2 regions of the Pseudoalteromonas xiamenensis genome follow, and region 2 is predicted to be linked to the other one. Evidence: riboswitches for the same ligand, from Rfam matches in the RefSeq annotation. Region 2 holds a riboswitch; the other holds the start of a gene.
The links. Region 2 has a riboswitch for cobalamin ahead of NI389_RS13360 (ABC transporter ATP-binding protein). Riboswitches for the same ligand answer to the same signal wherever they lie in the genome.
Positions count from the first base shown of each region.

Region 1: another riboswitch for cobalamin. It lies ahead of NI389_RS08835 (TonB-dependent receptor domain-containing protein); the one in region 2 lies ahead of NI389_RS13360 (ABC transporter ATP-binding protein).

Region 1 is NZ_CP099917.1:1,906,424-1,910,534, forward strand. It holds gene NI389_RS08825 (efflux RND transporter permease subunit) at 1-302, shown strand, start outside; gene msrA (peptide-methionine (S)-S-oxide reductase MsrA) at 316-840, shown strand; gene NI389_RS08835 (TonB-dependent receptor domain-containing protein) at 901-2,721, opposite strand; cobalamin riboswitch at 2,757-2,927, opposite strand; gene NI389_RS08840 (YajQ family cyclic di-GMP-binding protein) at 3,032-3,514, opposite strand; gene NI389_RS08845 (VanZ family protein) at 3,707-4,054, shown strand; gene NI389_RS08850 (ketopantoate reductase family protein) at 4,020-4,111, shown strand, end outside.
Region 2 is NZ_CP099917.1:2,880,276-2,884,386, reverse strand. It holds gene NI389_RS13365 (FecCD family ABC transporter permease) at 1-744, opposite strand, end outside; gene NI389_RS13360 (ABC transporter ATP-binding protein) at 746-1,546, opposite strand; cobalamin riboswitch at 1,614-1,810, opposite strand; gene NI389_RS13355 (histidine phosphatase family protein) at 1,834-2,418, opposite strand; gene nqrM ((Na+)-NQR maturation NqrM) at 2,522-2,734, opposite strand; gene NI389_RS13345 (FAD:protein FMN transferase) at 2,817-3,842, opposite strand; gene nqrF (NADH:ubiquinone reductase (Na(+)-transporting) subunit F) at 3,927-4,111, opposite strand, start outside.

The DNA.
Region 1 (4,111 bases), 970 kb from region 2:
GTGACCGTGGTGTAGAATTTAAAGAAGCGGTGATCCGTGCCTCAAAGCAACGTTTACGTCCAATAATCATGACCTCGTTAACGACGGTTATGAGTGCAATTCCGCTGGTATTGGCAACAGGTCCTGGTGCAGAGAGTCGTGCGGTTATCGGGGTCGTGGTTTTCGCAGGGGTCAGCGTTGCGACATTACTTACGCTATTTGTCGTCCCAACCGCTTATCTTGCGCTCGCGCGAAGAACACAATCGCCTGAGTTCCTTGCAAAACGACTCGACGAGCAAAATACCCAACATCCTCTGAAGTAAGGAGAAAGTTAAGATGCAAGTTGCAACGTTTGGCGGTGGTTGTTTTTGGTGTATTGACGCGGCCTTTCGCCGTGTCAATGGGGTTTCACACGTTGAATCCGGCTACATGGGCGGGCACATCGACAACCCGACCTATCGCGCAGTTTGTTCTGGTTTAACGGGCCATGCCGAAGTGGTACAAATCACGTTTGATGAACGTGTTGTGTCATTCGAAACACTGTTGGAGATGCTGTTTGTATTGCATGACCCAACCCAACTCAATCGTCAGGGCAACGATGTTGGTACACAATATCGAAGTGTGGTGTTTTATCACACCAATGAACAGAAATCACAAACCCAACAATTCATTGAACGAGTTGTGCCGCATTTCTCAGAACTCATTGTTACTGAAGTGAGCGAAGCAAGCGTCTTTTACTCGGCGGAAACTTACCATCAAGACTATTACAATTTGAATCCCGAACAAGGATATTGCAGTGTGCTTATTGCACCTAAACTAGCGAAGTTTTCGCAGCATTTTGCAGAGTTGCTCAACGACTAATTGCATAAAGAAAGAGGCACTCGGGTTGCCTCTTTCTTTTCTTCTCAAGCTAAAACCGATTTAGAATTTTGCATGTAAATTCAGGTAGAATCGACGCTCAGCCGTGTTGTAATAAAACACGCTACTGTCAGCAACACCCGCATCTACCGCGTTGTAGTCCCTATCAAACACGTTTTCGATACGCGCGATCAACGAAACTTCATCCGTAAATGTGTAGTTTGCAACTAAGTTAAAAAGCGTATACGACGGTAACGGTGTGTACTTACCTAAACGGTCACTGCGATATTGCACTTCTGTCGCAACTTCCAACGCATCAAATTGTTCAGCTACACGCCAGTTCAATGTGTTTTTGGACACGTAGGTCAGTTCGCTGTTTGTTTGTTCGTCTTTTGCATCTAAGTACGTGTAGTTCCAAGATGAATCAAGTCCCAACAGAGTATGAGTGACACTCACTTCAATACCCTGATGGCGGGCTTCATTAATATTTGCAGGCTGCCATTTACCTTGAGCATTTGGAGCCCAAGCAATTTTGTTGTCGAATACGGTTTTGAAAATAGCCGTCTCAAAGCTCACGTTTTGCGTAAAGCCTTTTATACCAAGTTCTTGGTGACGTGACTTCTCAGGCTCCAGTGCTGCATTACCCGAATTTGGGAAATACAAATCGTTGAAGGTTGGCGCTTTGAAGCCGGTACTTTGTGATACATGGAGCGTCAAGTTTTTACGAATATCGTAGCCCGCCCCAATACTGTACGTTACTTCACTGCCAAACTGATCATCGGATTCACGACGCACAAATCCTTCGGCTTGGATAGCGTTCCGTGCGTATGTTGCGCCCATGAACCAAGCAGATGTCGAACGGGAATTTAAGTCATAAATTGTAGAACTGCCCGAAACATCTTCTTTATTGTGCGTAAAGCCTGCTAATGCGGTCACAGAATCCAGTGCAAACCACGTTACTTTCGCTTCTTTCGTGGTTCGTGTGGTATCAAAAGTGCTAACAAACCCTTCGCTTATATCGTCCGATTCATCTGATGCGCGACTGATATCCAACGCGAGGCTGACATTATCAATGCGTTTATTCCAACCCAATGACAGCAAATCATTTTTGAATTCACTACGGTAATCGGTTGCGTTAATACCACCCCACGCACTGTCATAATCGACTTCACCTTGGTTATGTTGAATTTTCGCCGATACCTGACCTAAGCCTTCGTCTTGGTATGACGCTGCAAGCCCAACATTGACATTGTGGTAGCCATCATTATCAAATTGGAGCGTCTGCATTACATCAAAACCGTCGGTTTTCTCAAAACTCGCATTAAGGTTAAGATCCCAGCCACCTTTTTGTGTACCAGCAGCCAGTTCAGCAACGTGATAACTGTCCGAGCCAACTCCGACTGTAATTTCTGTCGCGGTTGTTTGGCGTGTAATGATATTAATCACACCCGCTAATGCATCCGAGCCATACACAGCGGCACGAGAGCCTTTGACCACCTCAATTCTTTCGATGCTACTAAGCGCAATATTGGCTATTGATTTGTAACCGAGCGTTGCGGAACCGACGCGCACACCGTCGATAAGTACGAGTGTGTGACGTGTGTTCGAGCCGCGAAGTGACAACCCAGTATTTTGACCAAGTCCACCATTACGATTAATTTGGAAACCAGCTTGTTGTGACAGCAATGCTGCAACATCATTCACACCGCTTTTTTCAATATCAGCGCGCTCGATAACAATCACAGAAGCCGCTACATCCGCGACTTTTTGCTCTAATTTATTTGCTGTAACCGTTATGCGCTCAACATTGTTTGCTAGAGACGATGTGGAATAAAGTGACGAAGACGCAGCAATTGCAACGCCAAGCAATGATAGTTTGTACATGATGTCCCCTGACCTGCGCCCACCGCACAAGTTGTAAGTAAGAAAGCTCCAAGGCCGGTCTCCGGACTTACACAACTGTGTTTACCGTTGCGGGGGCAGTGTTGGATTAGGCTTGCATCTTGCGAACCGCACCAAGCTTCCCGATTATCTTGCCAGTCTGTTGTCCAAAACAACGACTATCAAGCACCTTGAAAAGAGGCGCTATTGTCCAAATTTGGCAGTCAAATGTCAATGGACGTCTAGAAAGCCAAGAAGAGAAGAAACATAAAGTGATGCAGGAAGCAGCGGACACTGCTTCCGATGGACAGAATTAATCGCGGAAGTTTTTGAACTGGAATGGTTGGCCGAGTTCTGCACCACGGATGAGTTGCATCACTTCTTGAAGATCGTCACGGTTTTTACCCGTTACACGTACTTCTTCGCCCTGAACACTCGACTGCACTTTAATTTTTGATTCTTTGATAAGTTTGGTAATTTTCTTCGCCATATCCTTATCAATACCTTGTTTTAAGCCTACTTTGCGAGAAAACGTTTTGCCTGAATGCACAACGTCTTGCAACTCAAGGCATGAAACATCTAAGCCGCGCTTAGCCGCTTTGCTAACTAAAATATCAAACAGTTGCATTAATTGGTGTTCCGCTTCACCCTTTAACACGACCAGTTTGTCATCTAATTCAATCGACGCATTTACACCACGAAAATCCCAACGCGTTTCTAATTCACGAGCAGCATTATCGACAGCGTTCTTTGCTTCTGTCATTTCAATTTCTGACACGATGTCAAATGATGGCATAATTTTCTCCTAAAATTGATTACGATTAGTATACCAGCCCTCGTTATCAGAAGGAAAATTTCAGCATGATTGTGCACAAACAAAACTCAAAATAAGCACATGGAAACTCAAAGAATAGACCAGAATATTCATGTTACGTCCACCTTTCGATGATATACTCGAGGCAATAATAAAGTCGTAGTAGGAATTAACGTGACAAGGCGTGTTTACCAATTTCTTTTCTTAGCGAGTCTCATTATTTGTACCGCATTGTTCATCAAAGAGGTAAAAACGAATCTCGTACTGTTCGCACATGTCGATAAGGTTGTACATTTTGTTATCTTCCTTGGCTTGGCGTTTATCCTTCACCATGCCTTTAGACTTCCCGTGTGGCTGCATTTAGTGCTCCTTGCATTTTATGGGGCAAGTATTGAAGTGTTGCAATCCTTTGTTCCTTACCGCCAAGCCTCGTTTGCCGATTTTGTTGCCGATATGGCCGGCGCTATTGTCTATTTCGCAGGATATTATGGCTGGACAAAAGCAATCAAAAAAACACGATAAGCCTGTTTATGTGGTTGGAGCGGGCGCCGTTGGGCTGCTTTTTGCGCGCTATTGCCA
Region 2 (4,111 bases):
AATCAGTGAGCTGATTAATAACATCGCCACACGCAGTCGACCCGCATTTACACCAACCGTAGTAGCTGATTCATCACCGAGTAGCAATGCATTCAATGAACGACGATAAAGCAGCAAAATGGCACACGCACTCAGCACTACCGTAACTGGCAACCATAACCACTGCCAATCGGCTCGACCAAAGCTACCTAAGTTCCAAAAAAGAATCGCACTGATGGCTTCTGGATCAGTCCAATACAGCAATAGACTCGTGAGCGCACTGAATAAGAAGGACAATGCGACTCCCGCTAGTAGCAACACTTCAACTTGGGAACTTCTCACGCTTAATGCCAGTGCTATCAACAAACTGACCGCCAGCGTACTACCTAAAAAGGCCGCTCCCGCAATGACCAATCCAGCTTGAATGCCTGTAAGTGAAAAGAGCAAGACCACCCCAAACGAGGCGCCTGAAGAAATACCAAACAGATAGGGGTCAGCAAGTGGATTTCGAGTAACGGTTTGCAGTATGACTCCCGCCAGAGAAAGTCCAGCTCCCGCGGTAAACGCTAAAATGGCCCGAGGAAGTCTGAGCTCAATCACAATTTTTTGCATTAAATTACTTGGCTCAGCGTTAATCAACGCCTGTAATACATCAGCCAACGACACCGTTACCGCCCCTAACATCATCGATGTCATAAAACTGCCAAGCACCGCCAAGAACAAGATGCTCACGACCAAACTTTGTTTCATCGCATTATTCGGCATCTCAAATATACCCATAGTGATAACGAATATGAGGAATGGCTTTTGAACCGGAGTGAAGAATATCGACCTCTGCACAGACGCCAAAAACTGCGCTTAGAAGTTCATTTGTCAATACATCAATGGGACAACCGTTAGCAATTAACTCGCCTGATTTAAGCACCAAAATACGCTCACAAAGCGCACCGGCAAGGTTTAAGTCGTGGAATGAGGCTATCACGGTGACGTTCATTGCCTTTGCGAGCTCCATAATTTGAATCTGATATTTAACGTCCAAGTGACTTGTTGGCTCGTCCATTATCAGTAACTCAGGCTGCTGGACCATCGCTTTGGCTATCATCACTCGCTGTCGCTCTCCTCCTGATAAACTGGAATAGGACTGTGAGGCCTTGAGAGCCAAACCAACCGCATTCAGTGACTGCATGACCTTCGCTCTATCATCAGAGGTATAGTTTGAAAAAAGCGGTTTATGCGGTGTTAACCCCATTAAAATGACATCGACAACGGCGAGATTAAAGTCATTTCCGACTTCCTGTAGAACGACAGCAACTTGCTTCGCGTACTGCTTTAGAGACACCACTTCAATCGGTTTCCCTTGGAACAGCAAATTACCCGACGATGGTTGGAAATAACGATATAAGCAACGCAATAGCGTCGATTTACCAGCACCGTTAGGGCCAATCAATCCAACAAACTCTCCGCGAGAAATAGAAAAAGAGACGTCGTTGATAAGGGACTTATTCCCTTTTTCGACGCAAAGATGATCAATCTGAATGAGCGTGTCTGAACAAGCTAAATTTGCCATAGTGCCTCTGAATTTTGGGCACCGCAAAGCCACTCTATTGAGCGCTTTGACCTGAGTGCGCCCGCTCAAGTACTCGTATTAGCCTTGGTATCTGACTTATTCGCGGCAATGCTTAGCATCCTTTGCAACAACCTTGTGATATCGACAAGGTCATGTTGACTAGACGCAAAACTGATACCGCGTGAAGGCACGCCTTCAATTACAGTTGCGGGGACAGTGAAGGATTCGCACCTTCTTCCCAATATCTGCTAATACGCAATAATTCCGCTATTATGAAGTCTAGACGTCTAAAATACAACTTTTGGCCAACGTACACCTTGATCGTCAATAAACACGTCTAGACTAAATCCAGTTAAGTAATTAAATTCAATCGCTGCCAGCTGTGTCCCTGAGGGTTCTTCAATTCCAAGCACATGAAAATAAACGAACTTTAAAACGCCTGCATGACTAATTACCAGCACGTTTTCCTCGGCCTTGCTCGTATTCAAAAGTCGTTTTAAAAATCCATGACAGCGTGTCGCAAAGTCTGTCATCGTTTCGCCGTCAGGCGGCGTTACAGACCAAGGATCAGACCAAAATTGTCCAATCTGGGCGGCGTGCCTCCAAAGCCATTCGTATGTTTTCCCATCCCAATGACCAAAATCACATTCAACAATCGCACTGTCGAGCACCACATCACCAGATACATTGAGCGCATCCAACGTTTGCTGAGTACGCTCCAAAGGCGAAACATAAATTGTGTCGAACCGGCTTCCTATCAGGGATTTGGCATAGCGGCTCAATGCCACAGGGTACTGCAGGTGAGCGTCAGTTCGCCCTAATAGCACACCTTTTGTTGTAGGTTGCGCATGGCGAATAAAATGCAATTTCATACTCGGTTCCTTTTGCCTGCACAGTCACAACGGTGCTTTTGTTAAGAAGATAACGAGCATAAAAAATGCGAGCCTTGCCCGCATTTTTTAATCAATATTCGTATCACAGAATTTGGTTGTCTTTCCAAACTTGCTCTCTCGCTAAGCGCTTTTTGCGTTTATCACATGGGTCATCGCAATCGCACACTTTATCAATACCCATTGAACCTAAACCACCACAGCTGCTTGCCATCGACTTTTTCTGAACCAGAACACCGACTGCCATAGCGAGTACAATTAGAATTAATAAACCAAAAGTAAGAAGAATCAACGACATTGCTTTAACCCTTAAAATCGAAGCCTGACCGCAAAGTCAGGCTGGCAACGGACCGCGCTATTATAGCGCGCTTAAACCTTGCTCACAAATATGGTTTAAAGGCTGTACTAGACCAAGTTTGAATACCACTTGGTGTTTTACTCATAAGATAAACCGGTAAATGATGCTCTTCTGCGTAAGCTTGTGCTTTATCCATCCCCATTACCGTCAACGCTGTTGCGAGACCATCAGCGGTCATTGCCGAAGGATGTAGAACTGTGACAGAAACGAGATCATGCTTGATAGGCATACCTGTTACGGGGTCGATTAAATGCGTATAAATCTCGCCATCCATTTCGTAGAAAATACGGTAATCACCCGAAGTTGCGATACCGTTGGTACCCGGTTCTAACACACGATGTACTTGACGCTGCCCCATAGGTGCATCAGGTTGCTCAATCGCAATTCGCCATGGTTCACCATCTGCCTTTGTCCCAGCGACACGAAGTTCACCGCCGATCTCAATCATGTAATTATGAATATTATGCTTTTCAATTAGCTCAGCCACTTTGTCGATACCATAACCCTTAGCTGTTGCAGAGAACGATAAACGTAATCCATTCGTTGTCTTTTCCAAACCTTCTTCAGTCAGAACCAACTTATCAACACCAATACGCGAGACCATCTCCTCCAATTGAGTTTGGCTTGGACGAATAGTTGGGCGTTTATCTGGTCCAAATCCCCACAAATCGATTAATGGGCCCATAGTCACATCGAGTGTTTGTGTCGATTTGCCCAAACGGATCGATTCGGCCACAACACGGCGAAAATCCTCGCTAATTGGCATTACAACGCCAGCTTCAAGGGCATTAAAGGTGTTTATCTCTGAATCGGGGATGTAGGTCGACATTGATTGATTCACGGCAACAAGTTCAGCATCAATCTCAGCCTGCAAAGCATTTTGTTCGATGTTCACATTTCCGGGAAACACTTTAATGCTGTACGTAGTGCCCATTGTTTTGCCATGCATTTCCAGCATCCGTTCTTCATTTGCTGGGCTACAAGCCGACAAAAAACCAGATACGAATAGGCCTAATGCGAGGTTTTTTACCAAGCGGTATTCAGTCATTCCAATTCCTCTAAAAAAAGAACCCCTGTGTGTTTCACACAGGGGTTCAGATTATGCAAATTAACTTATATGCATCACGATGGTTTAGCCACCGAAGTCATCCAATAGGATGTTTTCGTCTTCAACACCTAATTCTTTCAACATGTTGATTACCGCAGCATTCATCATCGGAGGTCCACACATGTAGAACTCACAATCTTCTGGCGCTTCATGATCTCTCAAGTAGTTCTCAAACAGAACGTTGTGAATGAAGCCTGTGTAACCTTCCC